DNA from 3 places in the Blautia sp. AF34-10 genome. Region 3 is predicted to be linked to each of the others. Evidence: predicted binding sites of a transcription regulator. Region 3 holds the regulator's gene; each other region holds the start of a gene.
What was found. The regulator Rex, encoded in region 3, represses fermentation and respiration genes when NADH is low (regulators of the CRP and FNR family bind a similar motif). The targets are predictions, from matches to a motif close to ATTGTTAANTANTTAACAAT.
Positions count from the first base shown of each region.

Region 1 (10,320 bases), on a different contig from region 3:
AGCATTTTCAAGGAGTTTTTAAGGCATGATAAAAATATTATTTGTTTGCCACGGCAATATTTGCCGCTCGACTCTTGCTGAGAGCGTATTCACCCACAAAGTAAATTCCCTCGGCCTTGCCCACAATTTTGAAATCGACAGCTTCGCCACCAGCCGCGAGGAGATCGGCAATCCGCCGCACTACGGGACAGTCAATAAACTGCGCGAGGAGCACATTCCGCTCGTGCCGCATCACGCAAAGCAGATTACATGGAAGGATTACGAGCGCGCCGACTACATCATCGGCATGGATACCGCGAATATCCGCAATCTGAATCGGATGCTGAAAAATGATCCGGATGGAAAGGTTTACAAATTTCTTTCCTTCACCGGTTCCGGCCGCGATATTGCGGATCCGTGGTATACGGGAGATTTTGAGGCGACGTACCGCGATGTCGTGGAGGGATGCAACGGCTTTCTTGCGTATCTGCGCCGGGAAGGAAAAATCTGAAAAACAAAAAGCGCCGAAAACAAGGCCAGTGCCCATTTGCAGAGAATGCGGCACTGGCCTTTTACTATAAGAAAATTCTATAGCCACTCCAAAGAATTAGCAATTAGACGTAACCAGACAGATATGGTATGATAACTGCATAGAAAACATAGCGAAATAATAGGAAAACAAAAGCTTTCCTATTTGAAAATTCATTCGATAGAACACGCGAAAGAGAGGCAGAAAATCAATGGCGAATTATGATTATGAGATTGTAAATGGAAGAAAAATCCGCGTAAGACCAAAAGAAACCGTATCGGAGATCGACAAAAACGGCTATTTCCGCAGACAGCCGAATCACTTCACGACTCCGTTCGGCGACGGTGAAAACGATCTGAAGGCAGAAGGTAATAAGAGATACCGTCTCGTCTGGGCAAAGCTGTGCCACTGGTCCAACCGCGCGGCGATCGTAAGAGAGCTGGAGGGCCTGGAAGATCAGATTTCCGTCAATATGGTAGAACATGCCCCGTATGAGAAAAACCTTGGCTGGGAATACGTTTACAATGAAAACACATCGACCGGTGCTCGGCGATCAGTTCATCTCTGAGGCGTATTACCGTGCTGATGATGATTACCAGGGAAGAACGACCGTTCCGGCGCTGATCGACACAACGACGGGAAAGGTAGTCAACAACGATTACAACTGGCTGACCACTTATTTCGAGGTCAACTTCCGCCCATGGCACAAAAAAGGCGCGCCGGAGCTGTATCCGGTGGAGCTGCGGGAAGAGATTGACAAGATGAATAGATCCGGCAAGCCTTCCGCCGCTGGCTGATACTAGAGAAGAAGATTATCAGACGATTCTTGCCGAAATCCGCGAACTGCCGGACGGACCGGAGCTGTCACCAACAGCAAATGCAAAATCGTCCATAGCAGCCGCTGAAGAAGTAAAGAAAAAGATCGCCGGGCCGCTGGATACGATGCTGAATGCCGTAGAACTGGCACAGTACGTAGAAAGTGCAAAACAGTTCTACGGAGCCCTCGAAGAGCTCGAAACAGCACTTGGAGCCACCCGTTTCCTGGCAGGAGACTTTGTGACCGAGGCAGACGCAGCGCTTTATGTTACCCTTGTGCGCTTTGACCTCTTATATTCCCGTTACCTCGGACCGGTGAAATACCGTGTGCAGGATCTGAAAAATGTTTCGGATTACTTAAAAGATCTGTACCAGATTCCGGCATTTGCACATCACACAGATTTTGCAGCCATCATCCGCCAGGGAAGAATTGAGGGAGAGGAAGACGGCTTCTGCGCCAGCACACACTACGATCTGGCACTTCCGAAGATTGACTGGGATGCACAGTGGAAGGTTTCGACCGAGCGCGCCTACCTGTCCTCAGACCCGACCCATCCGATCTATCTTGGAAACAACCGCAGATTCGACATCGACCCGACCTGGTACGATCTGGGCGCAGAATCTCCGAAAAAAGAGGAGAAAGAAACGCCGCCGTCCTGCGGATGCTGCTGCGGCTGATCAAATCATAGATAAAAAATAGAAAACACCGTTTCAGAGGCAGATTTCCAAAAGGAAATAAACTTCTGAAAAGGTGCTTTTTTTCCGACGCACAAACTGCAAAAGGAAAGGCATGAAATCCGCTTATCGTCCGAAATGGAAAAATCCCTTTTTCTCATACGGCTCACTCGTATACGAAACCAGCTCATATCCGATGTCCTTGATCTGCTGTTTCAGATACGGAATATCGAGCGGCGCTTCGCTGATGACAACGGTCTCGCCGTTTTTTGCAGAAGAGTTTACTTTTTTTGGAGAGCAGCTCTTGCGGACTACATCGTTCATATGGGATTCGCACATGCCGCACATCATACCATCAATTTTTAAGACTGTTTTAATCATACAATACCTGCTTTCTTCCGGGAATACAGCGAAACGAAAGCGTGCCGGACGGTATTCCTGGAGTTTGATGAAAAATTTGAAATCACATACCCTATCGGGGTATCTAAAATATAGCGCGGATGAAAAGAAATGTCAATAAGCTGATAAAATATGATAATTATTATCATTTAAGAAGGAAAAATACGGTCATGGAAGGGCGATTCTCCGGCAGAACATGGAAACTTGCCGGAATCGCAAAGTTCGTGTTACAATTGGGACAGCAGAGCAAAACAAGAGAGGAGACAAAAATATGCTCTCACAGATGAATTACCGAAAAGAAACACAGCCCCACGGTGATGAGCTTTTTCCGCTGAGCATTCACGTTTTCGAGACAGACCTGCAGAGTACCGTGCGGGTGTACTGCCACTGGCATGAGGAAGTGGAGCTCTTTTATGCAGTAAAGGGCGAAGCTGTTTTTCATATGGATACCGAGACCTTTCTCCTGCGGGAAGGGGAGACCGCCTTTGTCAATGCAAACCGTCTGCATGAGGTAGAGGGAATCGACGGACAGGAATTTACGTTTCTTGCCGTTGTATTCCAGCCGCGTTTTCTGTCCGGCACATCGCTTGACCGGATCCAGCAGCAGTATATCGAACCAGTGCTGTCCTCCGAGATCCGTTTTCCATCCAAGACAGAGCGGGGGACACGCCTTGCAGAAAAAACGGCACAGGCCATGCAGGAGATCCGAAATCTGCAGGAAAGAAAAGAACCGGGCTGGGAGCTGCTGTTAAAAGCGGAACTTCTGAAAATCTGGCAGGGATATTACAGTGCGGCAGAAAAGAACGGCGGAAAAACGGATGCCTCGACGAATTACCGTGTCAGCAGAATGAAAGAGATCCTCACATACATGAATGCTCATTTCTGTGAGAATCTCGAAATCGCGGAACTGGCGAGCCAGTTTCATATGAGTGAGAGCGCTTTCTGCCGCTTCTTTAAGTCGATTATGCATATTTCCGCCGTGACGTATGTCAATAACCTGCGGATTGCCGAGAGCTGCCGGCTGCTGCTTTCCACCGAGGAGGCGATCAGCAAGATTGCGAGCGACTGCGGATTCCGAAATATCAGCTATTTTAACCGCGTCTTCCAGGAACGCATGCACCAGACGCCGGGGCAGTTCCGCAGTTTATCCGCAGAAAACCGTACTGCGATATAAGATTCGGAACTTATGCAGGCTTCTGCGATCGGAATGCACGCCGCAGGAAGAAAAGTCCGGTCATATCAGCCAGTGCCCAGCCGATCGGAATAGCGATCCAGATTCCGGCAACGCCAAGCGCCGTGGCGGAGAAAAGGTATGCCAGCGCCACACGCATGCCAAGCGAAATGACGGTCAGAACAACCGACATCTCGGCGCGTTTGACAGCGCGGTAATACCCGTACAGCAGAAACAGCCATCCGATGCGAGATAGAACGAGCCTTCCAGCCGCAGGTACTGTACGCCGATCGCGATGACCTCCATTTCTGATGCTTTCACGAAAATCTGCATCAGCGGATGCGCGAACAGATTGACAAGCAGAGAAATGACGATGGAAAAAGCAGCGCTCAGTGCAAAAGCATCTTTCGTGCCGCGCCGGATCCGCTCGTGATTTCCGGCCCCGTAATTCTGTGCGGTGAAAGTGGAGTAGGCATTTCCGAAATCCTGCACCGGCAGATAGGCAAAGGTATCAATTTTCACCGCGGCCGCAAATGCCGCCATGACCGCCGGACCGAAGCTGTTGACGAGCCCCTGTACCATCAGAATGCCGAAATTCATGACCGACTGCTGAATGCAGGTCATCGAAGAAAGATTCAGAATCTCTTTTAAAATGGAATGCTGAAACGCCATTCTTTTTTTGACGGCAGCCACATGCGGCAGCGGAGCAGCACATAGAGCAGAATACCGACGGCGGACACATACTGCGCAAGAACCGTAGCGAGCGCCGCGCCTGCGATGCCGAACGGCAGTACAGCGACAAAGAGCAGATCCAGTGCAATGTTCAGCACAGCAGAGACAGCGAGAAAAATCAGCGGCACAGAAGAGTTTCCGAGCGCGCGCAGCATACAGGAAAAGAAATTGTATACGGATGTTGCAATAAGGCCGGCAAAGATAATCAGAAGATACGTCCGCATGCCGGGACGGACTTCATCCGGGACGCGAAGAAACGTAAGGATCGGCTCGATGCCTGCATAAACAGCGAGATTCAGCACGAGCGTAACGGCAAGGATCAGCAGAAACGCGTGGAGAATCGAAAGTTTTAAAGAAGAAAGATCTTTTCGTCCCTGATAAATCGAAAAGAGCGCACCGGCGCCCATCGACAGGCCGAGAAAAATGGAAGTCAGAAACGTCATCAGCGTATAGGAGGAGCCGACGGCGGCGAGCGCATTGCTTCCGAGAACGCGTCCGACGATCAGGGTGTCGGCAATGTTGTAAAACTGCTGCAACAGATTTCCTGCGATCATCGGCAGGGCAAACAGGATAAGAGAGCGGGAGATTTTCCCGCGGGTCAGATCGTAATACATAAAGAAACTTCTTTCCGAACATAATTATTAATATTATAACATAAAAAATCAAAAAATGTCAATTTGCAGGATGAAGTGTACAAAAATGCAATTGTCAGAAAACTTCGAAAAATCGAAGTTTATAAAATTTTTACAGATTTTGGGACACGTTCTGTAAAAAAACGGAAGATTTTCAGTTGATTTTTTTGGCCTTTTATGTATAATTAGAGTAGAAGAGGCCGGCTGGTCCGGTTTCTTCTAAAGGATACCTTCAAATTTCTGCATTTTGCAGAATGAAGCAGTATTACTATCAAAGGAAAGAGGTTAATTACAAGATGGCACAGATCGATTTAACAAAGTATGGCATCACCGGTACCACAGAAATTGTGTACAACCCTTCTTATGAGCAGTTATTTGAGGAAGAGACAAAACCAGAGCTGGAAGGCTATGAAAAAGGCCGGGAGACAGAGCTTGGTGCAGTTAACGTTATGACCGGTATCTATACAGGCCGTTCACCGAAAGACAAATACATCGTTGTGGACGAGAACTCGAAAGATACTGTATGGTGGACTTCTGATGAGTACAAAAACGATAACCATCCGGCAACCCAGGAAGCATGGGCAGCAGTAAAAGAGATCGCCAAAAAAGAGCTCTCCAACAAAAGACTGTTCGTTGTAGATGCATTCTGCGGCGCAAATAAAGATACCCGTATGGCTATCCGCTTCATCGTTGAGGTAGCTTGGCAGGCACATTTCGTAACTAACATGTTCATCAAACCTACAGCAGAAGAGCTTGAGAACTTCGAGCCGGATTTCGTTGTATACAACGCATCCAAAGCAAAAGTTGAGAACTACAAAGAGCTGGGTCTGAACTCTGAGACAGCAGTAGTATTCAACATCACAAGCCGTGAGCAGGTTATCATCAACACATGGTACGGCGGAGAGATGAAGAAAGGTATGTTCTCCATGATGAACTACTATCTGCCGCTGAAAGGCATCGCTTCCATGCACTGCTCTGCAAACACAGACCTGAACGGTGAGAACACCGCAATTTTCTTTGGACTTTCCGGAACAGGAAAAACAACACTTTCCACAGACCCGAAACGTCTTCTGATCGGTGATGACGAGCACGGCTGGGATGACAACGGAGTATTCAACTTCGAGGGCGGCTGCTATGCAAAAGTTATCAACCTGGACAAAGAGTCTGAGCCGGATATCTACAACGCAATCAGACGTGACGCTCTGCTTGAGAACGTTACTGTTGATGCAGAAGGCAAAATTGACTTCAATGATAAGAGCGTAACCGAGAATACTCGTGTATCTTATCCGATCAACCACATTGAGAACATCGTTCGCCCGATTTCTTCTGCACCGGCAGCTAAGAATGTTATCTTCCTGTCCGCAGATGCATTCGGCGTACTTCCGCCAGTATCTGTTCTGACACCAGAGCAGACTCAGTACTACTTCCTGTCCGGATTTACTGCAAAACTTGCAGGAACCGAGCGCGGAATTACCGAGCCGACTCCTACCTTCTCTGCATGCTTCGGCCAGGCATTCCTGGAACTGCACCCAACCAAATATGCAGAAGAGCTTGTTAAGAAAATGGAGAAGAGCGGAGCAAAAGCATACCTGGTTAACACAGGCTGGAACGGAACCGGAAAACGTATCTCCATCCGTGATACCCGTGGAATCATCGATGCAATCTTAAGCGGTGCTATCAACGAAGCTCCGACGAAGACTATTCCGTACTTCAACTTCGAAGTTCCGACTGAACTTCCGGGCGTTGATCCGGCTATCCTGGATCCTCGCGATACCTATGCTGATGCTTCCGAGTGGGAGACCAAAGCACTGGATCTGGCTGAAAGATTCATCAAGAACTTTGCAAAATACGAAGGAAACGCTGCTGGTAAAGCACTTGTTTCCGCTGGTCCGCAGAAATAAATTTTCTGAATTGACCGAAAGGAAGCCCCTGACATGAAAGTGTCAGGGGCTTTCTTTTATGAAAATATCTGGAGAAATAAAATAGTTCCCTGCCCGAAAGTACAGACTGAGGGGACAGGAAACTATTTTACAGCACACTCTAAAATAATGCAAAAAATTTCAGCACCACAGAGCGTGAATTGTTGCGTCACTGGTTTTCGCCGTACCCTGATACGCCTTCAAAATAGAAAATAAGGCAGATCAGCAGGACAAGAGCAGTTCACGTACCATTTCTGCGTCAAAGGCAACAGAAGAAACGTGGTTGACTTCTATCTGATATAGTGCATTTGCTGCGATATGTTCAGCAGCCTGCTCAAGATCACGAATACCGCTTGTGTTTTCGTGGCAGGAGATTACGGCATCGAGTCCTTCCGGCGTCAGAATGCATTCTTTTTCTTTCATACCGATACGTTTTAACACCTTTGGAAGTGCATAGCGGGAGAAAATGATTTTCTTTTCTTCCGGTGTGTAATCCGGAATTTCAATCACAGCGAAGCGGGACATCAGCGGAGCACTGATCTGGTCCTTGTCGTTTGCGGTTGCAATCGGGTATACACCGACGGTCGGGATCATACATTCGATATAGTTATCGGTAAAACCAAGATTATCAAGAAGGGTCAGCAGAACGTCTGCCGGGTTTCCATTACCCTTGCCGGAGGCAGCCTTGTCGAGTTCGTTGATGATAAAGACGAGGTTGGATTCGCCGGCCATGGAAAAAGCATCCATGATGATTCCCGGTTTTGCGTTTGCGTAAATGCGGGAGCTTCCGGTCAGCTGTTCCGGGTCATTGATTGAACTCATATCGAGTGTTGTCCACGGCAGTTTTAAGATACGCGCAACGGCATAAGCAATCTGTGATTTTCCAGTTCCGGCAGGACCGATCAACAACAGACCATAGGCCGGCAGTGTATGAGTCCGGTTAATCTGAATGATAGTTTCGATAATTCTCTGCTTCACGCGTTCCATGCCGTACAGTTCTTCATCAAGGATCCGGCGTGCTTCTACCGGATCAATGGCTTCAAAATAATTGCTTTTCCACTGGATATTCATCATCATGGAAAGAGCGCGCTGTGCGTGACGACGCTCCTCCGGAGAAACCTCGTGGGATCGGGCAACAGCGAGATTTCGACGCGCCCAAAGGCGGATATTATCCGGCAGTGTTCTTCCGGCACAGTTCATAAAATCAGTAATGGATTGGATGCTGGTGAGTTTCATGCTGTCACCGGTTTCTTCCTGGTCTTCATCTTCGATTTCTTCTTCCGGTGCATTGCTGGCGAGGAGACGTTCAATCATAAACTGTAAAAATCCATCCTCAGCCGAAAGCTTTGCGCCGCCACCGAAAGCGATCTCGCGGATTTTGTAAACTGCATAACCGTCGGATGTTTGTGTACCGGAAAGGCGGACATTGATATGGTTTTCACCGAGCCATTTTAAAAGGCTGACAAAACGGGCATCGATCTGAAGGATGTCGGCAATGAAGGCATCTTCTTCGTCTTTAAATTCAAACGAGGTCCGTTTGGATGGGTTTGTGAAAATACCACAGGGATGATGCGGGAAAGCCTTCTCTTTTGTATCCAGAATTAGGATCGGCTGATCCGGAGAAGTAAACGGTGCGTTTGTGCGGAAAACAGTATACGTACATTCGGAAACTTTTGCTTTTTCCGGGGAATTGCTGAAATCAAAAACGGGCATGACAGAACCTCCTAATAAAAATAAGTGCTTATTGGTACAATAAAAACAGTGTAGCACGAATTAAAAAATCCTGCAATCAATATGCAGAATTTTGTATTTTTATGCTATAAAAATGTTAGGCAGGCGGATATTCGCAATGGAAGCAGGGGACTTACTCGATTCGGTTAAATTTTCGGATGGCGTAAAAAAAGCCCTCCGGGCAGGATCACACTGCGGCGGAGGGGAATTATGTCATTAAAGCAAGCTGCCGTAAGAAAGAAGCTCGCAAAACAGAAATCTTTCTTACACTGAAAAAGGAATAACATCAGGAAACAGCATTGGCTTTGTGAAAGTTCGGAAGCTGTACCAGCACGATCGCTGCAAACATCAGAATACAGCCGGAGAGCTCGCGAGCGGAGAGAGCCTGATGAAGGAGAATCCAACCGGCAAGAACAGAAAAAACGGATTCCAGGCTCATCAGCAGAGAAGCCATGGTAGGATTTAATCCTTTCTGCCCGATGATCTGCAGGGTATAGCCAATACCTGAAGAGAGAATTCCGGCATAGAGAATCGGCATCCAGGCGTGCAGAAGATCGGAGAAGTTTACGGTTTCAAAGAGAACCATACAGACAGCGGACAGGATCGAACAGGTAAAAAACTGAATGCAGGACATTTTGATGCCGCTGACAAGCGGAGAAAAATGATCAATAACCAGAATATGTACGGTAAATCCGAGCGCACAGGCAAGCACAAGAAGATCGCCCTTCTGCAAAGAGAAGGATCCGTCTGTCATGCAGAGCAGATAGAGACCGGCGACGGCAATGAGAACTGCGAGCCAGACCTTCGGCTGTACACGTTTTCGGAGGAACAGGCCGCAGACCGGAACAAGTACGATGTAAAGTGCAGTGATAAAACCGGCCTTTCCGACGGTTGTGTACTGGATGCCGATCTGCTGCAGGGTTGAGGCGACAAACAGTGCGATGCCGCAGAGAATACCGCCCGCCCAGAGCGTTTTTGGCTGTGTGGTATTTTCTGACGAAGCATCTGGCGGTAGGGTTCGCTTTTTACGTGAGGAGAAAAAGACAATCAGCGGAAGAAGCGTAAGTCCGCCGAGCAGGTTTCGTGCCGCGTTGAACGTAAAAGGTCCGACATAATCCATACCGGTCTGCTGTGCGACAAAGGCAGAACCCCAGATCGCAGCGGTCAGAAGCAGAAGCGCTGACTGTCGGTACTTATGAGAAACAGTATTCATAATAGAAAAAACCTCCTGAAATTGATACGATATTCATCATAGCACAAAGAGATGGAAAAAGCGAACGGAAAAATGTCGGAAAAGACGGAAAAATAGCACAAATAATCATAATGACGAAATAGTGCAGATGTTGCGAAAATGGATATGTGAAAAATGAGCAGAACAAAGGGAGTTAAAAAGAGTAAAATGAGCAATTTAACCAACATAAAACAAAAAAAGAACACCAAAAACAAAAAATAGACACTGTTTTTCTAACAGTCTTTGTGTATAATGAATTCATCAAGCAAGAACGAAAACCTTAAGGAGGTAAAAAGTATGAAAAAGCGTAACATGAAAGTCCTTGCACTGTTAATGACAGTGACAATGGCAGGAACGATGCTTGCCGGATGTGGAGACAGCGGAAGTACAAGCACCGGTTCATCCGGAGGAACAACAGCATCATCCGGAGGAACAACAGCATCCTCCAGCGGAACAGCAGATGCATCAAGCGATGCCACAGCAGCATCTTCCAGCACAGCAGATGC
Region 1 covers NZ_QUED01000013.1:4,977-15,296, forward strand. Annotated here, with positions in the region: gene DWZ60_RS09440 (low molecular weight protein-tyrosine-phosphatase) at 26-490, shown strand; gene DWZ60_RS18120 (hypothetical protein) at 720-1,076, shown strand; gene DWZ60_RS18125 (hypothetical protein) at 1,033-1,305, shown strand; gene DWZ60_RS09450 (glutathione S-transferase C-terminal domain-containing protein) at 1,451-2,002, shown strand; gene DWZ60_RS09455 (heavy-metal-associated domain-containing protein) at 2,126-2,380, opposite strand; gene DWZ60_RS09460 (AraC family transcriptional regulator) at 2,670-3,572, shown strand; partial or broken gene DWZ60_RS20785 (MATE family efflux transporter) at 3,583-4,915, opposite strand; gene pckA (phosphoenolpyruvate carboxykinase (ATP)) at 5,230-6,834, shown strand; gene DWZ60_RS09480 (AAA family ATPase) at 7,075-8,565, opposite strand; gene DWZ60_RS09485 (DMT family transporter) at 8,870-9,796, opposite strand; gene DWZ60_RS09490 (hypothetical protein) at 10,112-10,320, shown strand, end outside.
Region 1: the regulator Rex is predicted to act here: its motif matches at 4,939-4,958, upstream of pckA (phosphoenolpyruvate carboxykinase (ATP)).

Region 2 (10,320 bases), on a different contig from region 3:
AGAGCGGCCTTCAGGAGACGAAGGACACCTTCGCTGTGATCGGCGCATCCGTTGCAGAGAACTTCGGCGTAAAAATGCCGGAGGGAACGATCGGAACATCGATCCTGGAATCGTGGAAATAAGGAAGCGATGGCGTTTTCAGCTGAGGCGGTAAGAACCTTTCGAAAGTTTCACAAGCTGTCCTTCTTCGAGCAGCTTCTTTAAAACCCGCTGGAGCTGGCGGCGGCTGCAGTGGAGCTGCATGGCCATCTTTTCCACGCCGGAAAACGTCTGATCCGGACAGCGCTCTGAGAGATAAGAGAGGAAGGATTCCTCGAGCGTGGAAAAATTCGACTGGGAGCTGGAATAAAGCATCAGCTTTTCGGTGACAGAGTTTAAAAGATATCGTAAAAAGCGGTTGTCGTTCAGCAGAAGCTCTTTCGTGGAAGCGAGCGGCAGAACAATACAAAGCGCGGTGGTGCGTGCCTCGATCTGGTGCGTATCATCGCGTTTTCCGCAGAATTCCATATCGCCGATGCAGGTAAAGCCGTCGAGATAGCCGATCGGGTAGCTCGTGCCGTCGGCGCGGTTGGCGCTGATCTCGATGGAACCGTCCACGAGGAACGAGAGGTATTCCTCCGGATTCAGCGTGTCGAGCCGTTCGCCCTTTTCAAACTGATACAGAGAAAATGCGAGATCCGGGGTATCGAAAAGAGATGGGATCTCATGTTTCTGAAGATAAAAGTCCAGCAGAGTCGGATCAAAAATTCGTTTCATAGGAAAATCCTTTCACAGAAAAATTTTTTGGAAAACTTTTTCTTTATTGTGACATATGACACAAGAAAAAGCAAGAAAGTCTGCTAAGATAAACCAGAATGAAAAATGTTACAGTTTGCTGGGTACCAGTGAACTGTAACCGAAAAAGAGGAAAGGGGAGTTTTCAAAATGGAAAACGAATTATTTGAGAAAACAAAAGTGTCCAAAGCATATATGACGCTCGCACTTCCGGTCGTGCTCGGCATGGTCGTGTCGCTGATCTATAATATGGTAGATACTTTTTTCATCGCGCGGACCGGAAACACGGCACTGATTGCCGGCGTATCGCTCGGCACACCGATTTTCACGCTGATGATTGCACTCGGTGACATCTTCGGCGTCGGCGGCAGTTCCGTCATTTCGCGCCTCTTCGGTAAAAAAGAGTACGAGGACGGAAGACGGATCAGCGTATTCTGCTTTTACGCAGCGATTGCTGTCGGCATTGCGGTCAGCATCATCCTGCTTGCCGCCAAACAGCCGATCCTTGGCCTGCTTGGCTGTGATGAGACGACGTGGCAGTATGCGGGGGACTATTACCAGTGGATTGCACTCGGCGCACCGTTTATCATCCTGCAGCTGACGCCGAACAATCTTCTTCGGACCGAGGGCTTCGCAAAAGCTCGATGATCGGAACAATGCTGGGAGCCGTCGTCAACATCATTCTTGACCCGATCTTTATTTACACGCTCGGCATGGGAGCAGCCGGAGCAGCGATTGCAACGGTGATCGGCAACATCTGCGGTGATATTTTCTATGTTATCTTTATGATAAAGAAATGCCGCTATCTCTCCGTCGATTTCCGAAAACTGAAAATGACCGGAGCAGAGGTGCTCGCCGTTCTTGCCATCGGCATTCCGGCATCCGTCACAAACTTCATGCAGAGCATCGGCGTGACGCTGACGAACCGATTTTTGCAGCCGTATGGAATGGACAAAGTTGCAGCGATGGGAATTGCTTTGAAAATTATTATGATTTCTGTTCTTGTGATGGTCGGTTTCGCTTTTGGCGGACAGCCGCTGGTCGGATACAATTATGGAGCGAAAAATAAAAAACGTCTCAGTGAGACGATCCGCTTTGCCTTCCTCCTGGAAGTGCTGACCGGTGCCGGAATGGCGGTTGTGCTCGGTGCGGCGGCTCCGCTTCTCGTGGGACTGTTCTTAAAAGAGGCGGATGTCATTGCAGCGGCCCAGCAGATCCTCCGCGTCCAGCTCATTGGTATGCCGTTTGTTGGTATCGTACTCGCATCGACCTGTATTTTCCAGGCGATCGGAAACGGGGCAGGAGCAATGATTCTTTCAGCAGGACGTCAGGGCGTGATTTTTGCCATTGTAATTTTCTGCGCTTCAAAACTTGCCGGTTTTTCCGGTGTTATTGCCTCCCAGCCGGTTTCTGATTTTCTGACCGCATTGGTGGCTGTGATGATTCTGCTTCAGTGGAAAAAGAAAGAATTTGCAAAATAAGAAAGAACAGCAAAGCGGCTGCGGCACAGCGTTCCGGAACGGGAACCTGCCGCAGCCGCTTTTGGCGTGCGCAAAAAAACAGAATTCCTGCACAGGCGGCCGCCATGTCAAAAACACGTAAAAGTGATGAAAAAACGTCTCTTAATTCGGCAGTATTACGGGATTGCATTCTGAGAAAACAAGATATAAAATGGCATGAGATTCGACAAAAAGGGGAAGCAAAAACATACGACAATAGGGAGGACATCACATGGCAACAAAGAAAAGTGCAGTAAAAGATCTGACAAACGGCAGCCCGGTAAAACTGATTCTGGGGTTTGCACTGCCGCTGCTGCTCGGCATGCTGTTCCAGCAGTTTTACAGCATGGTCGATACGATTATTGTAGGAAAATTCTTAGGCGCGAAAGCGCTCGCGGCTGTTGGAAGCACAGGTTCGATCAACTTTATGATCGTGGGATTCTGTATGGGAGTCTGCAGCGGATTTGCAATTCCGGTTGCGCAGATGTTCGGGGCAGGAGACCGGAAAGCGCTGTGCCGGTATGTAGGAAATGGAGCCGTCCTGGCCGGTATTCTTTCCGTGGTGATGACCGTTCTTGTCTGCATCTGGTGCCGCGACATTCTGATTCTGATGAAAACCCCGTCCGATATTCTGGACGGTGCATACGCTTACATCTTTGTTATTTTCCTCGGAATTCCGCTTATGGTGCTCTATAACCAGACATCAGCAATCATGCGGAGCCTCGGCGACAGCCGCTCCCCACTGATTTTCCTCGGTATCTCTTCAATACTGAATATCGTGCTAGATCTTGCGCTGGTCCGCCCGATGGGAGTAGCGGGAACCGCGTGGGCGACGATTATCGCGCAGGGAGTCTCTGGATTCCTGTGTCTCTTTTATATGAAGAAAAAATTCACCATCCTTGCTTTTACGAGAGAGGACTGGAAGCTGCACAAGCATTATGTGCTTAATCTGTGCAATATGGGAATCCCGATGGGACTGCAGTATTCAATCACCGCGATCGGAAGTGTTATTTTGCAGACCGCTGTCAACGGCCTTGGTTCCACTGCGGTTGCATCTGTTACGGCTGCCGGTAAAATTTCCATGTTCTGCTGCTGTCCGTTCGACGCGCTCGGCTCCACTATGGCGACGTATGCCGGACAGAACGTCGGTGCGAAGAAGATGGATCGTGTCAACACCGGTATTTTGACAAGTTCCATTATTGGAAGCGTGTATTCCGTGGTCATTTTAGGAGTCATGTTTCTGTGGTCCCGCCAGATTTCGCTTCTCTTTGTAGATGCATCTGAGACGGTCATCCTCGACCAGGCGCGTCAGATGCTGCTGATCAACATGGTATTTTACATTCCGCTGACCCTTGTCAATGTCGTACGCTTTACCGTGCAGGGCATGGGCTTCAGCAAATTTGCAATCCTTGCCGGCGTCTGCGAGATGATCGGCCGTTCGGTGGTAGCCTTTTTCCTGGTTCCGTATTTTGGTTACACCGCAGTCTGCTTCGCAAGCCCGGTGGCATGGATTCTCGCCGATCTGTTTCTCGTTCCGGCGTACCTGTACTGCGCAAAAACGCTTCGTTCTCTTTTTGAGAAAAATGCGCAGATGATGTAAGCCGTGCCGCAAGATGGACAAGCTGTTTCAATTCTGGTATAATGGAGCCTGGATTTTAGGAAAGCTGAAAAAGAATCCCATAGAAGAGAGGAAGATATCCTATGAAACAGTCGGTATTAGAATATAAGAAACTTCTGGAGCAGGAAGACCTTCTGGTGGAATTTGCAGAGCCGGAAGGAAAAGAAGGAGAGGACAGACCCGTTACCCTCGTAACGTATTTTTCGGGCGGAGCGGATCAGGGAACGCTGTTTCTCTGCAAAGGAGCTGCATTCAAAGAGGCATACTTAAAAGACGCCGTAAACCGCGGTGCTGTTGCCTATGTAAGTGAAAAAAAATACGAAGCGGGAAAAGAAATTCCGGCGCTCATCGTCAACGATGCCAGAAAAGCACAGTTTGTGCTGGGTGAGGCGTTTTACGATTATCCGGCAAAGTCGCTGCATGTCACGGCGCTGACCGGAACAAAAGGAAAGACAACGACAGCCTACTACCTGCAGTCGATGCTCGATGCCTGCCTGAAAAAACAGGGCGGAAACGGATGTGCACTGTTAAGTTCGATTGAATATTACGACGGAAAGACGAGAGAAGCATCAACGCTCACCACGCCGGAATCCCTGGAGCTGTGCCGTCATATGCGCAATGCCGTAGATGCAGGCCTTTCCCATATGGTGATGGAAGTATCCTCCCAGGCGCTCAAATACGAGAGAGTCGGAAACACGCATTTTGATACCGCCATTTTCCTGAACATCTCCAAGGACCACATCAGCCCGACGGAGCACAAGGATTTTGATGATTATTTCCAGTCGAAATTAAAGATCTTCGACCGCTGCACCTGCGCCTGCGTGAACCTGGACAGCGACCATATCGGGGAAATCCTGAAAGCTGCGGCAAAATGTGAGCGCGTCGTTACGTTTGGATCGAAAGAAAATGCTGTAATCCGCGTGAGTGATATCAAGCCGGGCAGAGGAAAATTCTATTTCCATGTGGCAGGACCGGATTTCTCGGAAGATTTTACCCTGCCGGTGCACGGAGCCTTCAATGTGGAGAATGCCGTAGCTGCCATTGCGGCTGCCTGGTCGATGGGAATCCCGGTTTCGCTGATCAAGGAAAGCCTCCTTGGCGTCACCGTTCCGGGAAGGATGGAGACGTATGAGAGCAGCGCGGGCGAGGTCACGGCGATCGTGGATTTCGCGCACAATGGCCTGAGTTTTGAAAAAATGTTTGATACCGTAGCACTCGAATACCCGGGGAGCCGCGTAAGCGTTGTGTTCGGAACCCCGGGCGGAAAAGCATTCAACCGCAGAAAAGATATGGGTGAGATTTCCGGAAAACGGGCGGACCGGATTTTCCTCGTACCGGATGATCCGGGAAACGAAGATCCGCAGGCGATCTGTGAGGAGATCGGCGGGTACATAGCAAAGGAAGGTGCATCCTTCCAGATCCGCATGGACCGCGGAGCAGCAATCCGGGAGGCGATTCTTGGCGCCGTACCGGGAGAGGTTGTTCTGATCCTTGGAAAAGGCGCGGACGTGACGATGCACGTCGGAAACGGAAATGTGCCGTACCGGTCAGATGCCGTCTATGCAAAAGAGGCGCTTGCCGAATATGGAAATGCATTTGCCGAAGCGGCAACGGCTCGTGAAACAGAAGAATAGAAGCAAAAACAGAAAAAACAGAGCAAAAAAGACACGGAACAGAAAAATCCGTGTCTTTTTTGCGTCTGGCGGCAGCAGAAATGAAAATCAGACAGGAAATTTGGCGGATACATCCTACAAAATGTAGAAAAGAAGGACAGAAACTAGCCCGTATGACGAAAAGTTGTTAAAAATATAACGAACGAAAGTTAGACGTGTGAAACTAAACACAGAAAGCAAAAACCCGGGAACCATGCGGAAAAAGACGAATTCTGCGGGATGAAGGACAAAGCTGTAAGTTTTTGGAAAGAATTCTTGTGAAAAAGAACAAAAAATGGTATAATTGTATTGAAATATATCCAGAACACCCCTTCTGGAAGCGTACGGGCTCAGTGAGAAAAAAGATTTCACGAAAATGCTCGAAAAAAACACTTGTTAAATTCTTGTCATAGTGCTATGATAAGGAAAGTGAAAAATTTATCAATCACAAAAACCAACTAGGGGTATTTTAGAAAGGAGTATTTATGAGCAGCAAGATTACCATCATTGGAGCTGGAAGCGTTGGATCTACGATCGCCTATACACTGTCGAACGAAGACATCGCGTCTGAGATTGTTCTCATCGATATTAACAAGAAAAAAGTAGAGGGAGAGGTTATGGATATCGCGCAGGGTACCTGCTTCCGCGATCCGGTCTCCATCATCGCAGGTGAGTATGAGGATGCCAAGGACTCTGATATCGTAATTATTACTTCCGGTATTGCAAGAAAGCCTGGCCAGACCCGTATTGAGCTGACCCAGACCAACGTAAACATCTTAAAATCCATCACACCGGAAATCGTAAAAGCGGCTCCGAATGCCATCTACATCATTGTAAGCAACCCGGTTGATATCATGACCTACGTGTTTACAAAGATCTCCGGACTTCCGGAAAACCAGATCCTTGGTTCTGGTACCATGCTGGATTCCGCGAGACTTCGCTGCGGACTGTCTGAACACCTCAACATTGCCCAGAAAAACATCCACGCTTACGTATTCGGTGAGCACGGCGATACTTCCTTCATTCCGTGGAGCGGCGCTTACGTTTCCGGTGTCAGTCTGGACGAGTACTACGAGACCGTAGAAAAAATGGGCAGGAACGTAACCAAGATCGACAAAGATGCTATGCTGGAGTACGTAAGAACTTCCGGCGGACAGGTTATTGCAAACAAAGGAGCTACTTTCTATGCAGTATCTGTTGCAGTATGCAAACTGGTAGCAACCATTCTTTCTTCTTCCGATTCTGTAGCAACCGTATCTTCCATGATGCACGGTGAGTACGGCATCGAGGATGTATGCTTAAGCACACTGACCCTCGTTGGACCGAAAGGCGTACAGGGCAAGATTCCGATGCGTATGACAAAAGAGGAAGTAGAAAAACTCAAAGCAAGTGCCGACGCATTAAAAGCAGTTATCGCACAGATCGAGCACTAAGAGCGGGCAATAAGCTCAAAACATAAAATTTATGGCAGTGGCAGAAAGTGCGAAAGAGCGGTATCTCCCACTGCCTTAACGTGCGCCTGAAGAAATTTTCCGCCGGGTGTACATAAAAAGAGTACCGGAAACTTTTCCGGTGCCGGACAGAAGATACCGCAGGAAAAATGGAAACCAACAGGAGCAAGTAAGAAAGGAGCAATTCCATGACCTACAGTTATTTTCCGGGCTGTACGCTGAAGAACAAAGCAAAAGATCTGGATCATTATGCCAGAGAGTGCGCAAAAGTTCTGGGATTTGAACTGGAAGAAATTGAAAACTGGCAGTGCTGCGGAGCTGTGTATCCACAGGCATCCGATGAAATCGCCACAAAACTTTCTTCGGTTCGCGCCTTAGCAGACGCCAAAGAAAAAGGACAGGATCTGATCACAGTCTGTTCCGCCTGTCATCACGTGATCAAACGCGTAAACGATGACATGGCGAATGTAGAAGACATTCAGACAAAAGTAAACAACTACATGGCTCTTTCCGAGCCATATCTTGGCGAAACGAAAGTACTTCATTATCTGGAAGTGCTGCGTGACGTCGTTGGATTTGACAAGATCAAAGAGAAAGTGGTAAACCCATTAAAAGGAAGAAAAATCGGCGCATATTACGGCTGTATGCTGCTTCGTCCGAGCACCACAATGCAGTTTGACGATCCGGAGAATCCGACAATCATTGAAGATTTTATCAAGGCCCTTGGCGCAACACCGGTCGTATATCCGATGAGAAATGAGTGCTGCGGTGGCTACATATCCCTGAAAGAAAAGAAAATGGCATCCAACATGGTAGACCAGATCATGGCGTCCGCATCCTACAAAGGAGCAGAAGAACTGATCACCGCATGTCCGCTTTGCATGTACAACCTGCGCAATAACGGAACAAAAGAAGGTCTTCCGGTTACCTACTTTACCGAGCTTCTTGCAGAAGCACTCGGCATCAAAGAGGAGGTGCAGGCATGAAAATTGTAACATCCGATGAAATCCGTGCCATCGCCGGCGTGGATACCAGAAAATGTATGAGATGCGGTAAATGCTCTGCATCCTGCCCTGCTTACAATGAGATGGACATCCGTCCGCATCAGTTCGTATCCTATGTACAGAACGGCGATGTGGAAGCACTGATGAACTCCAAGTCCATCTGGAAATGCCTCTCCTGCTTCGCATGCGTAGAGCGCTGTCCAAGAGACGTAAAACCTGCCAAACTGATCGAGGCAGTCCGTCTTTCTGTCATCCGCCAGAAAGGTGAGAATTATCTCTCCCCGGATGAAATACCGGCACTTCTGGACGATGAGACTCCGCAGCAGCTGCTGATGAGTGCATTCCGTAAATATAGAAAGTAAAAAACAACCCATCCACAGAAAGGTGAGAGAAAAGTGCAAAGAATAGGAGTATTTGTCTGCCACTGCGGTACAAATATTGCGGCTACGGTTGATGTCAAAAAAGTTGTTGACGTCATCAGCAAAGAGCCGGGTGTTGTTCATGCAGAGGATTATCAGTATATGTGTTCCGAAACGGGTCAGCAGAAAGTGATCGATGCCATTCAGAACGAGCATCTGACCGGCGTTGTCATCTGTTCCTGCTCTCCGCGTATGCATGAAGGAACGTTCCGCAAAGCAGCAGAAAAAGCGGGCCTGAACCCGTATCAGCTGGAGATTGCAAACATTCGTGAGCAGTGTTCCTGGATTCATAAAGACATGGAAGAGGCTACCGAGAAGGCCGTAATTCTGGCCCGTGCAGCCGTTGCTAAAGTTATGCTGGATACCCCGCTTACCCCGGGCGAGAGCCGCGTTGTAAAACGTGCGCTGGTGATCGGAGGCGGTATCGCAGGTATTCAGACTGCACTGGATATCGCAGATGCAGGCTATGAAGTAGATATCGTAGAGAAGACCCCGAGTATCGGCGGAAGAATGTCACAGCTTGACAAGACATTCCCGACCCTCGACTGTTCTTCCTGTATCCTGACTCCTCGTATGGGAGAGGTAAACGCGCATGAGAAGATCAACATCTATACCTACAGTGAGGTAGAGAGCGTTGGCGGATTCGTCGGTGATTTCAAAGTAGACATCCGTAAGAAAGCAAGATACGTAGATATGGACAAATGTACCGGATGCGGACTCTGTCAGGAGAAATGTCCTTCCAAGAAGAACCTGAGCGAGTTCAACAGAGGCTTGTCCAACCGTACTGCAATCTACACACCGTTCGCACAGGCAGTTCCGAACGTACCGGTTATTGATACTGCAAACTGTATCCACTTCAAAACCGGAAAATGCGGTATCTGCTCCAAAGTCTGTGCAGCAGGTGCAGTAAACTACGACCAGAAAGATGAAGTAATCACCAGAGAGTACGGCGCAATCGTTGTGGCAACTGGTTTCGATACCATCAGTCTGGACAAGTTTGACGAATATTATTACAACCAGAGCAAAGACGTAATTACCTCCCTTGAGATGGAGCGTCTGATGAATGCTGCCGGCCCGACAGGCGGTAAAGTAGTACGTCTTTCCAACGGCGAGCATCCGAAGGATATCGTATTTATCCAGTGTGTCGGTTCTCGTGACGTGACCTGCAGAGGAAAGAGCTACTGCTCCAAGATCTGCTGTATGTACACCGCAAAACAGGCCATGCTGGTGCGTGACCATTATCCGGATGTCAATGTACATGTCTTCTACATTGATGTTCGTACTCCGGGTAAGAACTTCGATGAGTTCTATCGCCGTGCAGTAGAAGAGTTTAGTGTAGACTATATCAAAGGTCAGGTAGGAAAAGTATCCGAGGCACCGAACGGACGTCTTCTGGTACAGGGTTCCGACCTGCTTGACAACCGTCAGATCAAAATGGAAGCAGACCTTGTTGTCCTTGCAACTGCCATCGAGCCGAGCAAAGATGCAAGAAAACTGGCTACCATGCTGACCGCAAGTATGGATACCAACGATTTCTTTACTGAGGCACACGCAAAACTGCGTCCGGTAGAGTCCCCGACCGCAGGTGTCTTCCTCTCCGGCGTATGCCAGGGACCGAAAGATATCCCGGAGACCGTTGCACAGGCAGGAGCTGCTGCTGTCAAAGTAGTCGGACTGCTGGCAAAAGACAAACTGACCACCAACCCGTGTACAGCAGAATCCAATCCGCTGTTCTGTAATGGATGTGCATCCTGTGAAAAAGTCTGCCCATACGGCGCAATTTCCTACGAAGACCGTCAGGTCAACGACCATGGAATCCGTGAAACCAGACATGTGGCAGTCGTTAACGGCGCACTTTGCCATGGATGCGGTGCATGTACCGTTGCATGTCCGTCCGGCGCTA
Region 2 covers NZ_QUED01000016.1:41,926-52,245, forward strand. Annotated here, with positions in the region: gene DWZ60_RS10900 (phosphopentomutase) at 1-122, shown strand, start outside; gene DWZ60_RS10905 (hypothetical protein) at 139-756, opposite strand; gene DWZ60_RS18215 (MATE family efflux transporter) at 925-1,422, shown strand; gene DWZ60_RS18220 (MATE family efflux transporter) at 1,419-2,255, shown strand; gene DWZ60_RS17115 (hypothetical protein) at 2,228-2,530, shown strand; gene DWZ60_RS10915 (MATE family efflux transporter) at 2,506-3,873, shown strand; gene DWZ60_RS10920 (Mur ligase family protein) at 3,975-5,525, shown strand; gene DWZ60_RS10925 (L-lactate dehydrogenase) at 6,029-6,976, shown strand; gene DWZ60_RS10930 (CoB--CoM heterodisulfide reductase iron-sulfur subunit B family protein) at 7,183-7,980, shown strand; gene DWZ60_RS10935 (4Fe-4S dicluster domain-containing protein) at 7,977-8,360, shown strand; gene DWZ60_RS10940 (CoB--CoM heterodisulfide reductase iron-sulfur subunit A family protein) at 8,394-10,320, shown strand, end outside.
Region 2: the regulator Rex is predicted to act here: its motif matches at 5,936-5,955, upstream of DWZ60_RS10925 (L-lactate dehydrogenase).

Region 3 (10,320 bases):
TGATTCCCGCGAGCACATCGCCGCTTCCCGCCGTCGCAAGCGCACTGCTTCCGCTTGTGTTTATGTAATACTGCTCACGCCCTTCCTCTGCTGTCACGGTTACGGAATCCTTTCGTACACAGCAGGCCTGGTATTTTTCGGCTGCCCTTCCGGCGCTTCCTGCCGGGTCACACTGGCATTCTGCAATGGTCATGTGCAGCAGCCGTGCAAGCTCTCCTACATGAGGCGTTAAAATTTTTTCTGCCCGGCAGCCCGAAAGAATCTCTGCATCTTCTGCAATCAGGTTCAGCGCATCTGCATCCAGAACAAGAGGAACTTCTGTGTGCTGCACCGTAAAAACGAGCAGTTCTTTTGCCGTCCGGCTTTTGGAAAGTCCCGGTCCCGCAACAACAGCGTCCGCCCAGGCGAGATCCTGCAGCAGGGCTTCTTCCGGAAGCGGCTCATCCTCCTTCCAGAAATCCGCCATTGCTTCCGGCAGGGCACAGAAAAGCGGCGTACGGTTTCTTTCCTCTGTCACAACCTTTACCATGCCGGCACCGGATGCAAGGACTGCCCTGGCACACAAAACAGCGGCTCCGCACATGGCACCGGAACCGGCAAGTACCAGCACCTTTCCGAAGGTTCCCTTATTTCCCATCGGCGTGCGGGTAAGAAACCGGTCCAGATCTTCTTTTTCCACTGAACCGTACCAGGGCGTCTCCTCTTCTCCTGCATCAAAGCCGATTCCGATATCACGGACCAGGACCTCTCCGGCATATCGTTTTCCGGGATCAAAGAGAAGCCCTGGCTTTGCACAGGCAAATGTCACCGTGGCTCTGGCTTTCACCGCCGCATCAAGGACCTCTCCGGTATCCGTGTGGATCCCCGAAGGGATGTCCACGGCAAGAACAGGAACACCGCTTGCGCAGATTGCTTCCACTGCCCTCCGGTACTCCCCTGCCAGCGGACGGGATACGCCAATTCCAAAGATGGCATCTATGATAACAGTATATTCCCGGAAATCCGGATTCTTAACCTCACGGACCCCATAATTTTCCGCAATTTTCTTCTGTGCTCTCATGCCTTCGCTGTATTTTTCCGGATTTCCAAGACAGAACAGTTCCGCATCCACCCCTTTCGTCTTTAAAATCCGTGCAATTGCCGCACCGTCCCCTCCATTATTTCCGGGACCGCACACAGCAAGGACTTTTCCTGTATCCCATGTTCCATTTTGAAGCTCCTCCACGCAGGACAGCGCTGCGCGCTCCATCAGTACCAGGGACGGTACCCCCATGGTTTCGATCGTATTGCGGTCTGCCTGCTTCATCTGTGCTGCTGTAAGAACCCGTTTCATCGCTTTTCCTCCTTTTCCTGCCTTATCCGGAAAGTGAACAGAAAAAGTCTCCGGTTTCCCGAAGACTCTCCTGCTTTTGTTTTGGTTTCTTAATTGTTCTTTGGATGCTCCGCCTCATATCTGGTCAGATTGTAGGAGAGACGCATCAGACTTTCGGAAAGATGGACGTTCTCGACGATCACATCTTTCGGAAGTTTTAAGTTTAGATCGGTATGTGCAAAATTCCAGATTGCTTTTACACCGTTGTCCACGAGAATCTCTGCCATCTCTACCGCTTTTGCTTTTGGCAGTGTCAAAGCCGCAATCTCTACATGGTGTTCCTTGATAAATTCCGGAAGCTCGTCCGCCATGCGGATTTCAATTCCGCGCACGGAGATTCCTTTTAATACCGGGTTGACGTCAAAAATACCGACCGTTTTGAATCCGCTTCTTTCAAAGGCCGCATAATTAGCAAGCGCCTGTCCCAGATTTCCGGCTCCGACAAAAATCATATTGTGGACTCTGTCCAGACCTAAAATTTTTCCAATCTCGCTGTACAGATACCGCACGTTATAACCATACCCCTGCTGGCCGAAGCCGCCGAAATTATTTAAATCCTGGCGAATCTGGGAAGCTGTCACTTTCATCCGCTCGCTCAGCTCACCGGAAGAGATCCGTTCTACTCCGTCCTCCAGCAATTCGCCCAGGTAACGATAATATCTAGGAAGTCTTTTGATAACTGCCCGCGAAATTCCTTTTTCTTCCAAGATAAATTCCTCCTTATTTACACCTGCATATATTCATATTATATATGGTTGATAGAAAATTGTCAAAGATTTCTTGAAATTTTGTGTATTACTCTCTATAATAAGGATGGTGTATTATGTCAAAATACAGAAATATGTTATCTGGAGGAACCACATGATTCTTGCATGTCAGAATATCTCGAAAGCATTCGGGACAACGGAAATTATCAAAAATGCATCTTTTCATATAGAAGAACGCGAAAAAGCCGCACTGGTCGGCATCAACGGTGCCGGAAAATCGACGCTGTTAAAAATCATCATCGGCGAAATGAGGGCCGATGAGGGAGAGGTCATCCTCTCCAAAGGAAAGACGATGGGCTATCTCGCCCAGCATCAGGATCTGACCGGACACCTTTCCATTTACCAGGAAGTGCTGACCGCGAAACAGAATCTGATCGATATGGAGGAACGCCTCCGTCAGATGGAAAGTGATATGAATACAAAATCCGGTGCAGAGCTGGATGAACTTCTTTCCACCTACACCCGCCTCTCCCATACCTTTGAACTGGAAAACGGATACGCGTACCGCAGTGAAGTCGTCGGTGTTTTAAAAGGTCTTGGCTTTTCCGAGAGCGATTTTGAAAAACAGGTGGACTCCCTCTCCGGCGGTCAGAAGACCCGCGTGGCACTTGGTAAACTGCTGCTTACCAAACCGGACATCATTCTGCTCGACGAGCCGACCAACCACCTCGATATGGACTCGATCTCCTGGCTCGAAACGTATCTTTTAAATTACAGCGGAGCCGTCCTGATCGTCTCCCATGACCGTTACTTTCTCGACCGCGTTGTCACAAAAGTCGTTGAAGTGGACAATAAAAAAGTAACAACTTTTGAGGGAAACTATACCGCCTACAGTCAGAAAAAAGCAATGCTCCGTGAAGCCGCTTACCATGCCTGGGTCAACCAGCAGCAGGAAATCCACCATCAGGAAGAAGTCATTGCAAAGCTGAAATCTTTCAACCGCGAGAAATCCATCAAACGCGCCGAGAGCCGTGAAAAAATGCTGGACAAAATGGATGTGCTGGAAAAGCCGACCGAAGTACGCTCCGATATGCGGATCCGTCTGGAACCGCGCATCACAAGCGGAAACGATGTGCTGACCGTCGAGCACCTCTCCAAAGCCTTCCCGGGACAGACGCTTTTCCAGGATCTGAATTTCGAAATCAAGCGCGGCGAGCGCGTGGCAATCATCGGAAACAACGGAACGGGAAAAACGACGATCTTAAAGATCTTAAACGAAGTCATCCGCCCGGATGCCGGCTCTTTTACACTTGGAAGCCGTGTACAGATCGGTTACTACGATCAGGAGCATCAGGTGCTCCACATGGAAAAGACCATTTTCCAGGAGATTTCCGACGCGTATCCATATCTGACAAACACCGAAATCCGAAATGTGCTGGCCGCCTTCCTGTTTACAAACGACGATGTCTTCCAACCGATTCATACCTTGAGCGGCGGTGAGCGCGGACGAATTTCCCTTGCCAAGCTGATGCTCTCGAACGCCAACTTCCTGATCCTCGACGAGCCGACCAACCACCTCGATATCGTCTCTAAAGAGATTCTGGAAAATGCACTGAAGGACTACACCGGAACGGTGCTATATGTCTCCCACGATCGTTATTTTATTAACCAGACCGCAACCCGGATTCTGGAGCTGACGGGACAGACACTCGTCAACTATATCGGAAATTACGATTACTATCTGGAGAAAAAAGAAGAGCTGACCCGCATCTATGCTCCTGCTGCCGATGCCGCCGCTCCGGAAGAAACAGCGGCTCCTTCCGAAGCCTCCTCCACAAAGCTGGACTGGAAAGCGCAGAAAGAAGAACAGGCACGTCTCCGCAAGAAAGAAAACGAGCTGAAAAAGACGGAGAAACGAATTGAAGAGCTTGAGACACGCGATTCGGAAATTGATGAGGAAATGTCGAAACCGGAAGTCGCAACGAATGTGGCAGAGTGTGTGAAATTAAGCAAAGAGAAAGCAGAGATTGCCGCGGAACTCGAAGAGCTGTATGAAAAATGGGAAGAGCTTGCCGAATAGACCTGGTTTTCCCCGGAAAAATTCAAAACAGAAAAAGCCGGTCCGGCGCATCCCTTTTTGCGGGAATGCCGGATCGGCTTTCTTTTTTGCTTCGTTTAATTATTTCTCCAGCTCCTCGCGGATGGCCAGGATGAAATCACGGCTGTTTAATACGGTCGGATTTTCCATGGTGGTGATCAGCGCAAGGTCTTTTGTCATTTTTCCACTCTCGATCGTTGCGATCGTTGCTTTTTCCAGACGGTCTGCAAATGCGGAAAGTTCTGCGTTTCCATCCATTTCCCCGCGTTTTCTGAGTGCGCCGGTCCATGCAAAAATGGTGGCCACGGAGTTGGTGGATGTCTCCTCACCTTTTAAGTGACGGTAATAGTGGCGCTGTACGGTTCCGTGCGCAGCCTCGTACTCGTAATATCCGTGCGGGGATACGAGAACAGAAGTCATCATCGCAAGGGAACCGAAGGCGGAGGATACCATGTCGCTCATGACATCGCCGTCGTAGTTCTTGCAGGCCCAGATAAAGCCGCCCTCTGCTTTCATGATGCGGGCAACGGCGTCGTCGATCAGAGTGTAGAAGTAGGTAATGCCTGCTTCTGCAAATTTCTCTTTGTACTCTGCATCGAAGATCTCCTGGAAGATATCCTTGAAGCGGTGATCATACTTCTTGGAAATCGTATCCTTGCTTGCAAACCACAGATCCTGTTTCGTGGACAGTGCGTACTCGAAACAGCTTCTCGCAAAGCTTTCTATGGAGTTATCCAGATTGTGCATGCCCTGAATGACACCGGCGCCGGTGAAGTTGTGGATCAGCTCTCTTGTCTCGGTGCCGTCCTCAGCCGTATAAACCAGCTCTGCTTTTCCCGGTCCCGGAATGCGCATTTCTGCATTTTTATAGACATCTCCGTATGCATGACGGGCAATCGTGATCGGTTTTTTCCAGTTGCGCACGCACGGCTCGATGCCTTTTACGACAATCGGGGTACGGAAAACGGTTCCGTCGAGCATGGCACGGATCGTTCCGTTCGGGCTCTTCCACATTTCTTTCAGATTGTACTCGGTCATACGCGCTGCATTCGGCGTAATGGTGGCACATTTGACTGCTACACCGTATTTCTTGGTAGCGTTTGCGGAATCTACGGTTACCTGATCGTTCGTCTCGTTTCTGTGTTCCAGTCCCAGATCGTAATATTCCGTTTTCAGGTCAATAAACGGGAGAAGCAGCTCATCTTTGATCATTTTCCAGAGAATTCTGGTCATCTCATCTCCATCCATCTCTACCAGAGGAGTGGTCATCTGAATTTTTTCCATAGTAGGCCTCCTTTTTCTATTCCCGTTTATTGTATAAAGTATCCTATAGCTTGTCAAGTCAAAATTCGCCTGATTTTTTGGCATTTTCCCATAAATTCACACAATTTTTGCAGGATGAGAGGTGTTTTCCTTCATTTTTCTTTTTTTATGCTGCCGCACAGTGTCTCACAGAAGAGACAGAAAACGGTCTGTTTGAAGCATCCCATGCCCCTGACGGTTGCGCGGAAGGCCAAGGTCTCTCGCCGATTCGCAAAGCAGCATTTTCGCCTGGACATTTGTAAGATCCGGAACCCGTTCAAGTGCCAAAGCCACGGCTCCGGACACCCGCGGTGCCGCCATCGAGGTGCCGCTCTTCACCACATATTCCTTCCTGCTTCTTCCAGGCGCGCAGGAAATGAGACGTTTTCCAGGCGCGACAAGATCCGGTTTGCAGACGCAGTCCCGTGTCGGGCCGCATCCGGAGATTCCTCTTCTTGGCTCCAGCAGATCGCCCGCTCCCACGGTGATCACTTTTCTGCTGTTCCCCGGCGCCGTAATACTGCCCGGAGCGGGCCCCAGATTTCCGGCCGCTGTCACAACAGTGATCCCGTCATCCCAGGCGCGCTCCACCGCCTGTACTAGCAGATCATCCACCGTTTTTTCCTGCTCTGTTGTTCCCACTGAAATATTTAAAATGCGGATATTAAGTCTTATTCGCTCTTTGCACACCCAGTCAATCGCCGCGAGGATATCCTGCTTTCTTCCATTTCCCCTTCGGTCCAGAATCTTCACTACGACAAACCGGCATCCCGGTGCCGCACCCTGGTATTTTCCGCCGGACGCTCTTCCACTTCCGCCAAGGATACCACAGACATGCGTTCCGTGTCCATTGTCATCGTAAGGCGTCTCCCGCCCGTACACAAGATCCCGGAAGGCTACAATCCGGCCGTCAAAATCCATATGGGGAAAAATCCCTGTATCCAGCACGGCGGCTGTAATTCCTTTTCCTGTCAGATTTTCCTGCTCTTTCATCCATAAGCCCCTGTGTATTCTTATCTTATGGTATGCAAAAAAGGCTGCCTTTCGCAAAGAACAGCCTTTTTGTTTTTCTTTTCTATACTTAAAACTGAATCTGCTTTTCCCCTTTCCGTTTCCAGAGAGCTGCTGCAAGCGGGATGCCGCAGAGCTCAGCCAGGACAAAGGCGCCCATATCAGATTCAGGTTTCCAAATCCTTTGAGAAGAAATGCAAACACCAGCGGCAGAATCGCCTGGCGTGTCATGGATATGTACATACTTTCTTTTCCAAGGGAAAGTCCCTGCAACGCCGCCTGATAGATCAGGCCTGGAATCGAAAGCAGATAGGCCACTGCCAGAATGCGGAGCGCCGGGACTCCAATGCGCATCAGATTGTCCGAGGCATCATATTGTATGTATGGCAATAAAAAACAGGAAGATATCTGCCAAAACCGTTTCGGTAAAGATCTTCCTGTCCTTTTTTCAGAAACTTTTCAAAAACATTACTTCTGCTGCTCCATTCGCTTCAATTCCGGCAGAACCAGAATCAGCATGGTGATAAAGCAGAGACTTCCGCCGATTACGTTTGATACCGGTTCGGCAAGGAAGACACCGTCCGTTCCCATGTGGAGTACGTACGGCATCAGATAGGTGAGCGGTACAACAATGAAGACTTTTCGGAGCAGGGAGAAAAAGATCGCCTGTTTCTTTTTATTCAGAGATTTGAATACGGTCTGTCCAATGTACTGCAGATCCATGAAAATGAATGCTGCAAAGTACTGCTTCAGAGCCGGAACCGCATCTGCGGTCAGTACCGCATCCGAACTGAAAATACCGATCAGCGCATGCGGCGCCAGAACAATCACGCTCCACATCACTGCGGTATAGCCGAGGATCATCGCACTCATGACACACATCGCCTTGCGCACGCGGGCCGGACGGCGTGCACCGTAATTATAGCTCAAAATTGGAGAAGTTCCCTCATTCATTGCATAGATCGGTGTCTCGACGAGCTGACGCACGCTCGATACGATCGTCATAACAGAGATGTAAATATCACCGCCGGTCACAGAAAGTACATTGTTGCAGCAGATCGTGACAAGGCTGTTGGTCAGCTGCATGATAAATCCGGCGGTACCGAGACTGACAATATTTTTCGCATAGCCTGCACACTCAGAAATTTCATCTTTCCGCACAAAGCGCACTTTCAGTTCCGATTTCCGGGTCAGGAAATACAGAACGAACACGGCGGAAAGTGTCTGGGAAATCACAGTTGCAATCGCAGCCCCCTGCACACCAAAACCAAATACAAAGATAAACAGCGGGTCAAGCAGCAGGTTTGCGACCGCTCCGATCGTGACGGAAAGCATGCCAACGGTCGAATAGCCCTGCGCGTTGATGAACGGGTTCATGCCGGTTGCCACCATCGACGGCAAAGTTCCGATCAGATAAATCATCATATAAGGATACGCGTATACCATCGCATCTGCCGATGCACCGAACAGCGACAGCAGTGGACGAGCAAACAAAAAGCCGATCACCATCAGTATGACAGCACAGACACATACCATGGAATACGACGTATTCATAATACGTTCCGCCTTTTTTTGATCATTCTTTCCACTCTCAATCGAAAACAGCGGAGCGCCGCCGCTTCCAAACAAGTTGCTGAATGCTGTGATGATAACGATCAGCGGAAAGCACAGACCGACTGCACCGAGTGCCGCCGTTCCTACCTCCGGGATCCGCGCGATGTAGACGCGGTCTACAATATTGTACAGCAGACTCAAAATCTGAGCAACCAGCATCGGGAGCGCTGCCCCGAAGATGTTTCCGGTTACGGTTCCATGTTCGAAATCAATTCGTTTCATTTGTTCCCTCATTCCCTTCTTTTTCACTTGCTTTTCAGTATAGCATGGCGTATTCTATATGTAAATTATTGTTTTTATATTGAAATTGAATAATTTTTATATAGTTTTTTCAGGAGGATTTTTATGGAACTTCGACAACTCGAATACTTCCGCGCCATCGTGGACGCGGGAACCATCAGCGGGGCGGCACGGGTGCTGCATATGACACAGCCGCCGTTAAGTTATCAGATCAAAATGCTGGAGGAAGAGCTTCAGGTGCCTCTTCTCATCCGCGGTACAAAGAAAATCACCCTGACCGAGGCAGGAAAAACACTGTATGAACAGGCAGGAACGCTTCTGATGCTTGCGGATCTCACCAGGCGCGAAGTCGTAAAATCCAGTCAGTCTGCGACACTCCACATCGGCATGACGCCATCCACCGTTTCGCTGCTCGCCGACTATCTCCTGCGATTTTCCCGGAAATACCCGCACATCCATTTTGATGTCCACGAGGGTTCTACCTTTGCTTTAAAAGACCAGCTCGAAAATCACATGGTGGATCTCACCACGCTCCGCACGCCAATCGTTTTAAATGGTTGCGAGACGAAGACCCTTTTAAAAGAGAGCATCACCGCCATGGCACTCCCTTCTCACCCGCTTTTTGCCGGGCGTGAAACCCTTTCGCTTACGGAACTTGCCGAGCAGCCGCTGATTCTGTCGAACCGCTACCGGAAATACATGCTCTCCGCTTTCGAGCAGGCGGGTCTGTTCTGCGATATCTATCTCACCTGCGAGGACGCCCGCACGGCAATGACAATGGCAGAAAAAGGCCTTGGCATCGCTCTTCTGCCGGCCTCCATGCTGAATCTTACCCATAAATTAAAGGCCTGCACCATCACAGATGCAGACCTTACAACCGAAATCCTGCTTGCCTGGCGCAAGGGGCGCCTTCCGTCTGAACTTCGGGCTTTTCTGGAATTGTGGGATGAAAATGACTCCCTCAATAATCAAATTCATGTTCCCCAACCGTAATCGTCTGCGTCAGTTTTTCATTCAGATACGGTTTACGAATCTCAATTAGATTCAGAACGGTGTAACCACGCTTTCCCAAAAATTCAATCATCCTGTGGTTATTGGGATGGACATAGTTGTAAACCGTATCGTTTCCATAAGAAGCTGCAATTTCTTCTGCCTTGCCATGCAGTGCGGCAGCAACTCCCTGCCGGCGGTACTCTTCTCTGACAAAGATGGATTCCACCCACACCACCTCGCTCTCAATACGACAGACAACATAACCTGCGTATTCGCCATGCACCGTGGCGGCAAACACTGGAAATCCTGCTAAAAGGTATTCCTTCATTTCTTCCCGTCCGTCTTCCACGTTCGGTTTTGATGCAATTCCTTTATAGGAACGCAGTTCTACTCGAAACAGCGCAACCATTTCTGCAAGGGCATCGTTTACCTGCCTGATTTCTACCAGTTCTATTTTTTTCATGGTTTCTCTCTCCTGCCACTGTCGTTCTTTTTCCTATTTGCAATTCGTCTCGCTGCTCATATCCGTGATCGAAGTATATCAGGCTTCTTTTCTCTTGCGAAACAAATATTCATCCAATTGTTTCCGAATCGTTTCCGGTATTTCTCTTGCCACCGGGCAGACCGCTGCGTTTGCGAATCTTCCGGTAAATACTGTCAGGAAATCAATATCTTTTTGCAGCTGCTCCATCGACATCACATCTTTGACATCGTAGCGGCAGTGAATCGGGGCGACATTTCCGTTGGCAATACGCGCAAACGAAACAGCCGGAACCCCATGATCGGCAAATGGTGTGGAATCACTGGAATAGACGCCGTTTTCTGCCGCAATTGGAAATCCAACTTCTGCAGCCATATAGCTGATGTAATGGGTAAGCTTTTCTTCTGCCGATACACAGGCGATAAATTTTCCCATATACGTTCCGATCATGTCCAGATTGATGTTCAGTACTGTTTGTCTCAGTTCTTTTTCATGATCTCTG
Region 3 covers NZ_QUED01000006.1:139,277-149,596, forward strand. Annotated here, with positions in the region: gene DWZ60_RS05745 (NAD(P)H-hydrate dehydratase) at 1-1,333, opposite strand, end outside; gene DWZ60_RS05750 (redox-sensing transcriptional repressor Rex) at 1,423-2,079, opposite strand; gene DWZ60_RS05755 (ABC-F family ATP-binding cassette domain-containing protein) at 2,234-4,159, shown strand; gene DWZ60_RS05760 (NADP-dependent isocitrate dehydrogenase) at 4,259-5,461, opposite strand; gene DWZ60_RS05765 (S8 family peptidase) at 5,627-6,844, opposite strand; gene DWZ60_RS05770 (MATE family efflux transporter) at 6,959-8,326, opposite strand; gene DWZ60_RS05775 (LysR family transcriptional regulator) at 8,450-9,337, shown strand; gene DWZ60_RS05780 (GNAT family N-acetyltransferase) at 9,306-9,800, opposite strand; gene DWZ60_RS05785 (M28 family metallopeptidase) at 9,879-10,320, opposite strand, start outside.